Regions from separate parts of the Nonomuraea sp. H19 genome, predicted to be linked through region 2. Evidence: riboswitches for the same ligand, from Rfam matches in the RefSeq annotation. Region 2 holds a riboswitch; each other region holds the start of a gene.

Region 1 (3,262 bases), on a different contig from region 2:
TTCCTCAAACCTCCCCGGCGAGCACAACGCCGCCAGCTCGCCTTCCTCGCCCGGCTCCCCTGCGACGAGGGCCGCCGTGAGCGGCGCCAGCAGCACGCCGCCCCGGTAATGCCCGGTGGCCAGCGTGAGCCCCGGCGTACCGCTCGGGCCGATGATGGGCAGGTTGTCCGGCGTGCCCGGGCGCAATCCCGCCACCACGTCGGCGACCTCCAGCTCGGTCACGCCCGGCACCAGCTCCCTGGCGTCGCGCAGCAGCTCGTAGAGCCCGCCGGCCGTCACCCTCGTGTCGAACCCGAGCTCCTCCTGCGTGGCCCCGACCACCAGCTCACCATCGCCTCTGGGGACGAGGTAGACGGGCGTGCCGTGCACGGTGCCGCGTACGCACCTGCTGAGCAGCGGCTGGGCCGAACGCAACCGCATGATCTGCCCCTTGATGGGCCGCACCGGCAGCTCGGCCAGCTCGGTGCTCCAGGCTCCGGCGGCCAGGATGACCCGTTCCGCCCGGATCTCGGACGGCGCGGGGGTGCCGGCGGTCGAGCCGATCGGCGGTGCCAGGCGTACTCCGACGACTCTGCCGCCGTCGCGCAGGAGGCCGGTGGCGCGTGCCCGTACCAAGGGGGCGTGGAGCCGGTCCAGGGCGGCGAGCAGGGCCGTCGTGACGCGGCGCGGGTCCACCCAGGCGTCGCCCGGCGCCAGCAGCCCGCCGCGCACGGAAGGGGCCAGCATGGGCTCGAGACGGCGGCACTCGCGCCCGGTCAGCCGCTCGACCGGCAGCCCGAGCTTCTCCATGAACGTCGCCAGCTCGTCGAGCGCCGCGAGGTCGTCTGCCCCGAACGCCACGTCGAGCGTCCCATCCGTACGAAGATCCAGCCCGCGCCGGGCCGCCTCACCGGCACCCTCGCCGCCCCCGAACGCACCGAAGACGTGGCCGGAGGAGGCGTCGCCCGGCGTAAGCCCGGTGTCCGCGGCGGGCAGCCCGGCGTTCGTGGCGGGCAGTCCGGTGTCGCCCGCCGGCAGCCCGGCGTCCGCGGCCAGTTCGGCGGCGAAGGACGGCCAGCGGCGCAGCGAGGCCAGCCCCAGCCGGAGCAGCGGCGCCTCCGTGTACGTGACCTCGCTGACCGGGGCCAGCATGCCCGCCGCCGCGTGCGAGGCCCCCGAGGCCGGAGCCGGGTCCACCACGGTGACCGGCCGCCCTGCGCGGGCCAGCCGCCAGGCGATGGACAGTCCGACGACCCCGCCGCCTACGATCACATCCACATGCGCTCCCTTCGCCGGCATGATCCGGATCAGGTGTCTTGCGGTCGAAGGCCCGGTGCAGCCTTCCTCTCAGCCCGGTAACGGCCGGACTCCCGCGCGTCTTACCTCCTCAGCCTACGGCCTCGGTGCCACGCCCGGACACGCTCCCGTTATGGTCTTGAACGTGAATCATGTCGTGGTGGTGGGAGCGGGCCTGGCCGGAGTGCGCACCGTGGAGGCGCTGCGCGGACGGGGATTCGACGGCAGGATCACCCTGATAGGCCAGGAACGGCATCGTCCCTACGATCGCCCGCCCCTGTCCAAGAGCGTGCTCCTCGGCGACGCCGACACCAGCTACGTCGACACCGACCTGGCCGCCATCGACGTCGACTTCCGGCCCGGCGTCGCCGCCAAGGCCCTGCGCGAGGGCGTCGTGGAGACGACCGAGGGCGAGGTCGGCTACGACGGCCTGGTCATCGCCACCGGAGCGGAGCCGATCATGCTGCCCGGCGACGGCCCTCAGCACGTGCTGCGCACCCTCGACGACGCCCACGAGCTCAGGGCCAGGCTCGTGCCCGGCGCCCGGGTCGCGATCATCGGCGCCGGGTGGATCGGCGCCGAGGTGGCCACCGCCGCCCGCCGCGCCGGATGCGCCGTGACGGTGATCGAGGCGGCCTCCACTCCGCTCGCGACCGCCGTGGGCACGGAGCTCGGCGCCCGCACCGAGCCCTGGTACGAGGGCATCGACCTGCGGCTCGACACCATGGTCGGCTCCGTGGACGAGGGCGGCGTACGGCTGCTCGACGGCGAGTTCGTCGAAGCCCACGTGGTCGTCACCGGCATCGGCGTGCGCCCCGCGATCGAATGGCTCGCCGACGCCGACATCGACCTGCACAACGGCGTCGTCGTCGACGAGCACCTGCGTGCCTCGCTGCCGAACACGGTCGCCGTCGGCGACTGCGCCGCCTGGTGGTCCCGCCGATTCCAGACCAGGCTCAGGGTCGAGCACTGGGACACCGCGCTCAACGCCCCCGAGGTCGCCGCGGCGACCTTGCTGGGCGAGGACGCGGTGTACGACCCGGTGCCGTACTTCTGGTCGGAGCAGTTCGGGCACATGGTCCAGTACGCTGGGCACCACCCCGCGGGGGAGCGTCTCCTCTACCGGGGTGATCCGGACGGCAAGTGGTCGGCCGTCTGGCTCACCGCCGGCGGAACCCTCGCGGCGGTGCTCGCCGTGGACCGTCCGCGCGATCTCGTACAGGGTCGCCGGATCATCGACGCGGGTCACCTTATGGACGCGGAACTCCTGGTAGATCCACAAGTCCCCCTACGGGATTGTGTTGTTTGAGCAAGGACGGCATGTGGTAGTTGTGGTTTCGTGACGCTTTCTGTTGCACAGATCGACCGGGAGACCGACCAGCTCGTCGACGAGTGGCTCACTCTCCCCGAAGTGGCCTCGCGCCTCGACCTTTCGATCGGGCGGGCCAAGCAACTCCTCAAGGACCACAAGCTCCTCGGCGTGCGCCGCGGGAGCGGGGGCCCGCAGGTTCCTGCGGTGTTCCTGGACGGGAAGGAAGTGATGAAGGGCCTGCCCAGCACGCTGACCGTGTTGCAGGACGCCGGCTACGACGACGTCGAAGCGCTGCGTTGGCTCTTCACCCCCGACGAGTCGCTGCCGGGATCGCCCATCGATGCGATCAAGGCCGGCCGTCATACCGAGGTCAAGCGGCGTGCCCAAGCCCTCGCTTTCTGAGGCCCGCCTCTATCTCTGCACAGACGGCCGCCGCGACCGCGGCGACCTGGCGGAGTTCCTCGATTCGGTGCTGGCCGGCGGCGTGGACATCATCCAGCTGCGGGAGAAGGGCCTGGAGGCTCGCGAAGAACTCGCGCTCCTCGAAGTCTTCCGCGACGCCTGCGACCGGCACGGCAAACTACTAGCGGTCAACGACCGGGCGGACATCGCCTACGCCGCCCGGCCCGACGTGCTCCACCTGGGGCAGGACGACCTTCCCGTGATGGTCGCGCG
Region 2 (3,262 bases):
CACGCTGGGCAACCTGTGGAAGCCGATCGGCAGGGTGAGCTGGTGGCCGGGGCTCGTGGCGGCCAGCGCCCTCGTCGTGGCGGCCTGGGGATATTTCCTCTACCAGGGCGTCAACGACCCGCTCGGCGGCATCAACCAGCTCTTCCCGCTCTTCGGCATCGCCAACCAGTTGCTGGCCGCCGTGGCGCTCACCGTGGCCACGACCCTGCTGATCAAGAGCGGCCGGCTGAAGTGGGCCTGGGTGACGGCGGTGCCGCTGGCCTGGGACGTCGCGGTCACGCTGACGGCCAGCTACCAGAAGGTCCTCTCCACCGACCCCACGCTCGGCTTCTTCGCCCAGCGCGACCGCTACCAGACGGCGCTGGACCAGGGGCAGTTGCTCGCGCCGGCCAAGTCCATGGACGCCATGCGGCAGATCGTGATCAACTCCACCGTGGACGGCGTCCTGGCGGCGCTGTTCGCAATCATGATCATCATTGTGATCCTGGACGCGGCTCGCGTGTGGGTGAAGGCGATCAGGACGCGGGAGCCGCTGCCGAGCGCGGAGGCGCCGTTCGAGGAGTCGAAGATCGTCGCCCCGGCCGGGCTCATCCCCACCCGCGAGGAACGCGAGCTGATGGCCAAGGCCTCATCCGGCTAGAACTCCCTGATGATCCGGCTCAGCATGGCGTTCAGCTCGGCGAGGCCGTCCTCGCCGAGCTGGTCAGGGCACGCGGCGACGTCAACCGCATGATCCGCGACTCCTCGGTGCGGTACGCCGCGCTGCCGATCGGCGAGATCGTCGAGCGGATCCGCGAATCGGCCACCTCACGCCGCCGGGCGCCCATGACCAAGCCCCTCGACCCGCTCTTCGACGTGCTCATCCACGCTCAGGACATCTGCGTGCCGCTGGGCATCGCGCGCGCCATGCCATCGGAGGCGGCCCGCGCCAGTGCCGCCCACATCTGGGAGCGCGGCCGGCCCTTCTATGCGCAGCGGCGGCTGAGCGGGCTGCGGCTGGTCGCCACCGACGTCGACTGGGCGGTCGGCGCGGGCGACGTCGTGGAGGCGGCCCATCCAGGCGCTGCTCCTGCTGCTGAGCGGGCGACCGGCCGCGCTGCCGAGCCTCGCGGGGGCGGGCACGACGGCACTGGCCGCGCGCCTGTGACCGATCAGGGAGCCAGCCAGCGCGCCGTCGGCCAGGTCTCGCGCCGCCAGGCGCTGTCCCAGAACATCCACTCGTACGCCGCCGCCGTGCGGTACGCCGCGGCCATGGCCTCCCGGGTCGCCGCGTCCGCGGTGGCGGCCAGCCGGTCGGCGATGGCCTTGGCCTGCTCGACGGAGGCCGCGAAGCCGGGATCCGAATAGGTGGAGATCCACTTGCGGTACGGGTGATCGGGCGTGTCCCCGGTGCGCCGCAGCAGCGTCGTACCGACGTCCTGGTAGATCCAGAAGCACGGCAGCACCGCCGCCGCCAGCACCGGATAGGGTGCGGCGAGCGCCGTGGCCTGCAGGAACGACGCGTAGGCCAGGCAGGTCGGCGACGTGGCGATCCCCGCCGCGTCGGCGCCGAGCTCCGCGACGTAACCGGCGTGCAGCAGGCGCTCGGCGGCCAGCGCGGCGTGCGCGCTCTGCGCGAAGAACGCCGCGTCCGCCGGGTCCGTCGCCCGTGCCGACGCTGTCGCGAGGGCCTTGGAGAACGCCTCCAGATAGCGGCCGTCCTGCACGATGTAGAACGCGAACCGGTCGCGGTCGAGTGTGCCGGCGCCGAGTGCGACGTTGAAGGGGTGGTCGTGGATGGCGCTCATCAGGTCGGCCGTGCGCAGCCACATGTCATCGCAGAACATCGACGTCCCTCCGCTAGCGCTAACTAGATCAGGTTCGACGGGTGTGATCTCAGCCCGGGTCGCCGGGCACCCCGCGTCAACGGCCAACTGTAACAGGGCTCATTCGCGCGGTTCGGGCGGGAAGCCGGTCCAGCGCAGCTCGGCGGGCAGATGGCCCATGTCGTTGTAGGAGAGCACCGAGGAGGGGCGGTCGGGGGCGTACCGGATGACGGTCAGGGCGGCGTTGCAGTGGTTGAGGCCGAGCCAGCGCCACTTCGGGGCGTCCAGGGCGGCGCGGACGAGCCAGCCGATCAGGAAGTTGTGCGTGACGACCAGTTCGTGGCGGGTCCCCTCCGCCACGGGACCCGTGAACGCGCGCAGGGCCTCGGCGGCGAGCGCCGGGCCGCGCTCGCGTTCGTCTGCGGGGAACTGGCCGACGAAGCCGAGGAGGCGGTCGGCGTAGCCGGGGGCGAGCTCCTCCTTCTCGGGCACGTACGGGATGTAGTCCCCGGCGGCCTCGCTGACGTGCAGGGGGATGCCGGGCAGCCGCTCGCCGATCAGGTGGGCGGTCTGCGTCGCGCGGGGGAGCGGGCCGTGGTGGATGGCGGAGAGGGGGACGCCCTGGAGGCGCTCGCCGAGCAGTGCGGCCTGGCGGCGGCCGGCGTCCGTCAGGCCGCTTTCGTCCGGCGTGGCCTCGCCGTGGCGGGTGAGATACAGGAAACGGGTCATGATCTAGCCCATTGTTCCGGATATCGTAGGGCGAGTGACCAGCGATGAGACGCGTGACGGCGTGGCGCTGACCAATCTCGGCCAGCCGCTGTTCGACGGGGCGGGCGCGACCAAGCGCGACCTGGTCGACTACCTCGACGCGGTCCGCGACCGCATCATCCCGGTGCTGCGCGGCCGTGCGCTCTCGGTCATCCGGGTACGGCCCGGGCAGGAGCCCTTTGTGCAGAAGAACCTGCCCAAATACGCCCCCGAATGGATGGAGACCACCTCCCACTGGGCCGAGGCATCGCGTCGGCAGGTGACGTACGCGCGCTGTGCAATGACCGGCGAAGCCTGCTGTGGTTCGCCAACCAGAGGGCGGTCGAGTACCACCCGGCGCTGTTCGTCGGCGACCACCCCACGCACATGGTGCTCGACCTCGACCCGCCCGGGGACGACTTCGAGCTCGCCGTGCGGGGCGCCTTCCTGGTACGCCAGGCGCTGGACGACGCCGGGCTGGCCGGGGCGGTGAAGACCAGCGGGGCGAAGGGCGTGCACGTGTTCGTGCCCGTGGCGGCCGGGACCGCCATGGACGACCTGGCCGCGGCCACCCGTGCGCTGGCCGCGCGCGCCGAGCGGGTGGATCCGGCGATCGCCACCACGGCGTTCATCCGCGAGGACCGGGCGGGCAAGGTGTTCATCGACTCGACCAGGGCGGGCGGGGCCACGGTGGTGGCCGCCTACAGCCC
Region 3 (3,262 bases), on a different contig from region 2:
ACCCCCGTGACGAACCTGGCGACCAAAAGGATCCAGCCCTCCGTCGCGAAGCCGCCGAGCCCCGAGAAGAGCAGGAACACCCCCAGCCAGAGCAGGAACATGCGGCGGCGGCCCAGCAGGTCGGCCGCGCGCCCGCCGAGCAGCATGAAGCCGCCGTAGCCGAGCACGTACGCGCTCACGACGCCGCTCAGCATGCCCGTGGACAGGCCCAGGTCGGCACGGATGGACGGGAGGGCGACGTTCAGCATGGCCACGTCGATGCCCTCGAGAAAGATGGCACCGCACAACACGGCAAGTACACCCCAGGAACGGGCAGGCATGACAAATCCCCCGGTTACGTATAGGCATGTCGGTTCTCTCTTGTAACCGTCCACATCTTGGGCCAGCATGAAATGTCATGGAAGACGGCACTTTGAAGTCACTTAGTTACTGCGAGAGCACCGTGGACGACGACTACGACGTGCGGCAGTGGGACACGCGGGAGGACTGCGAGGTCCGCCAGATACTCGACCGCATCGCCGACAAGTGGTCCCTGCTGGTCATCGCGCTGCTCGACTGCCAGAGCCTGCGCTTCACGCAGCTGCGCCGCGAGATCGACGGCGTCAGCCAGCGCATGCTCACCGTGACCCTGCGTCAGCTCGAACGAGACGGCCTGGTCTCCCGTACGGTCCACCCCGTCGTGCCGCCCAGGGTCGACTACGCGCTGACGCCGCTCGGCCGTACCCTGCACCAGACCATCAAGACGCTGGTCACCTGGACCGAGGAGCACCAGGAGGAGGTCGCGGCGGCGCGTGCCGCGTACGACGCGCGACGCGAGATGATGGAGACATGACCGTACGTGAGATCGATGCCAGTGCCGTTCCCGACGATGCCTACCTGCTCGACGTCCGGGAGCAGGACGAATGGCTGGCGGGGCACGCTCCGGAAGCCGTGCACATCCCCATGACCCAGATCCAGGAGCGGGTGAGCGAGGTGCCCGCGGACCGGACGGTTTATGTCGTCTGCCGGGTGGGCGGACGGTCGCTTCAGGTGGCGGCCTGGCTCGGCCGGCTCGGGCATGACGCGGTCAACGTCGGCGGCGGCATGCAGTCGTGGGAGGCCGCGCGCCGCCCCATGATCAGCGAGACCGGGCAGGAGCCGTTCGTCGCCTGACTGTGATTCGCCCACTATGGCGATTCGGCGGCCATTGAGGCATCATAAGGGCGCAAACTTCAGATCGTCGCGGGAGCTCGGGGTGCCGGGCTGAGAGGGCAGCTACTCATCCGCTGCCGACCGCCTGAACCTGTCCGGGTAATGCCGGCGTAGGGAGTGTGCGATGACGCATGTCGCCGACGAAGTTCCGCTGACCCTGGAGGGCGCGCCGCCGAAGACGCTGGGCGTCCTCGACCAGGGCGCGCTCTGGGCGAACCTCGGCGTCAGCCTCCTGGGCTTCTCCGGAGCCCTCTACCTGCTCAACCCCCTCGGCAACGCGCCGCTCAGCCTGGTCGCCGCGCTCACCGCCACCGTGGTCGGAAGCCTGATCGGCACGTCCATGGTGGGCCTGTCCGCCATCCCCGGCACCCAGACGGGGCAGCCCTCGATGGTGCTGTTGCGCGGGCTGTTCGGGGCCAAGACGTCCTACGTGCCCACGGTGCTGAACATCGTGCAGATGCTCGGCTGGGGCGCCTTCGAGCTGTGGGTGATCGCCCAGGCCGCCACGGCGATCTTCGGAGGCGTGCCGTACCAGGTGTGGGTGATCCTGGCGGGCGTGGTCACCACGGCGCTCACGATCTGGCCACTGGGCTCGGTACGCCTGCTGCGGCGGTACGTCACCATCGGGGTGATCGTGTCGATGGTCTGGTTCACGTGGTTCTTCGTGTCCGAGGCTCCCGCGCACACGGGCGGAAGCTGGACCGCCTTCCCCGCCGCCGTGGACTACGTGATCGCGCTGTCGGTGTCGTGGGTGCCGATGGCCGCCGACTTCGCCCGGCACTCCAGGTCGAGCCGGGCCGCCTTCACCGGCGTGGTCGGCGGCTACACGCTGGCCCAGGTGGCCTGCCTGGGGCTGGGCGTGTACGCGGTCGCCATCGTGGGGGCGGCCGGGGTGGAGGCCGACCCGACGTCGGTGTTCAGCCCGTTCGTCGCGGTGCCGCTGGGCGCGCTGTTCTTCGCCATCCTGGTGCTGCGCGAGACCGATCAGTCCTTCGCCAACGTCTACTCCACCACCGTGTCGCTGCAGAACCTGATGCCGCGCGTGGACCGGCGCGTCTTCTCCACCGCCATCGGCGTGCTCACTGTCGCGATCGCCCTGGTCGTGGACGTCACCTCGTACGGCGCGTTCCTCGGCGTGATCGGGGCGGTGTTCGTGCCGATGTTCGCGGTGCTCGCCGTGGACTACTTCGTCTTCGCCCGCTCCGACCGCTGGAACACCGACGAGAACGCGCCCTCGCGCTGGTCGATGCTGGTGCCGTGGGCGCTGGGCTTCATGGCCTACTGGCTGACGACCTCGACGCTGACCGTTCCCTGGTGGGACGAGTTCTGGGTGGGCGCCCGCAAGGCCATCGGCTTCACCCGGGAGCCGTGGATGAACGGCGCGCTCGGCGGGGCCTTGGTGGCCGCGCTGGTCACGCTGCTCATCGGCCTGCTGCTGCGGCGGCTCGCCGTTCGACGTTGAGCAGGTGCTGCTTGGCGGCCGCGCCTCCGGCGTAGTCGCCCAGCTCGCCTTCCGCGCGAACCACCCGGTGGCACGGCACGACCACGCAGACGGGGTTGGAGGCCAGCGCGTTGCCGATCGCCCGCAGCGCGCGCGGCCTGCCGATGCTCGCGCCGATCTCCTCCAGCGTCGTGGTCGTGCCGTAGGGGACCGCCATCGTCTTCTGCAGCACCGTACGGGCGAAAGGCGTGGCCAGCGTCAGGTTGACCGGCGTGGCGAACGTGCGCAGCCGGCCGGAGAAGTAGGCGTCCAGCTCCCTGCGCACCGGGTCGAGCCGGCGCGGATCCGGCCCGATGAACGTGCCCACATGCCTGCTGACCAGCGCGAAGACATCGTTTTCCGGCTCGAAGCTGCACGCGACGATGCCCTTGCCGGTCACGGCCAGCACCAGCCGGCCCACGGCGCCGTCGTAGGTGCCGAACGCGATGTCCGGCGGTGTCTCACCTCGATAGGTGCTGGAGGTCACGCGCAGCAGGGCATCCAGATCGCCGCTCGTCATGCCTCCACCCTTCCCCGGCTCCCGAGAAATCGCCGTGACCGCAGCGTATCGGACGGATCGCCCGACGCACC

What was found. Region 2 has a riboswitch for thiamine pyrophosphate ahead of ACTMTI_RS25650 (TenA family protein). Riboswitches for the same ligand answer to the same signal wherever they lie in the genome.
Region 1: another riboswitch for thiamine pyrophosphate. It lies ahead of ACTMTI_RS15540 (FAD-dependent oxidoreductase); the one in region 2 lies ahead of ACTMTI_RS25650 (TenA family protein).
Region 3: another riboswitch for thiamine pyrophosphate. It lies ahead of ACTMTI_RS05895 (purine-cytosine permease family protein); the one in region 2 lies ahead of ACTMTI_RS25650 (TenA family protein).

The regions. Positions count from the first base shown of each region.
Region 1 is NZ_JBQHCV010000006.1:310,020-313,281, reverse strand. It holds gene ACTMTI_RS15540 (FAD-dependent oxidoreductase) at 1-1,257, opposite strand, end outside; TPP riboswitch at 1,247-1,363, opposite strand; gene ACTMTI_RS15535 (NAD(P)/FAD-dependent oxidoreductase) at 1,421-2,584, shown strand; gene ACTMTI_RS15530 (Rv2175c family DNA-binding protein) at 2,615-2,989, shown strand; gene thiE (thiamine phosphate synthase) at 2,967-3,262, shown strand, end outside.
Region 2 is NZ_JBQHCV010000011.1:239,316-242,577, forward strand. It holds gene ACTMTI_RS25640 (carbon starvation CstA family protein) at 1-640, shown strand, start outside; gene ACTMTI_RS25645 (hypothetical protein) at 672-863, opposite strand; gene ACTMTI_RS25650 (TenA family protein) at 1,152-1,826, opposite strand; TPP riboswitch at 1,815-1,910, opposite strand; gene ACTMTI_RS25655 (histidine phosphatase family protein) at 1,926-2,534, opposite strand; partial or broken gene ACTMTI_RS25660 (hypothetical protein) at 2,698-2,778, shown strand; gene ligD (non-homologous end-joining DNA ligase LigD) at 2,787-3,262, shown strand, end outside.
Region 3 is NZ_JBQHCV010000002.1:462,989-466,250, forward strand. It holds gene ACTMTI_RS05880 (MFS transporter) at 1-320, opposite strand, end outside; gene ACTMTI_RS05885 (winged helix-turn-helix transcriptional regulator) at 398-832, shown strand; gene ACTMTI_RS05890 (rhodanese-like domain-containing protein) at 829-1,152, shown strand; TPP riboswitch at 1,212-1,325, shown strand; gene ACTMTI_RS05895 (purine-cytosine permease family protein) at 1,316-2,653, shown strand; gene ACTMTI_RS05900 (methylated-DNA--[protein]-cysteine S-methyltransferase) at 2,613-3,191, opposite strand.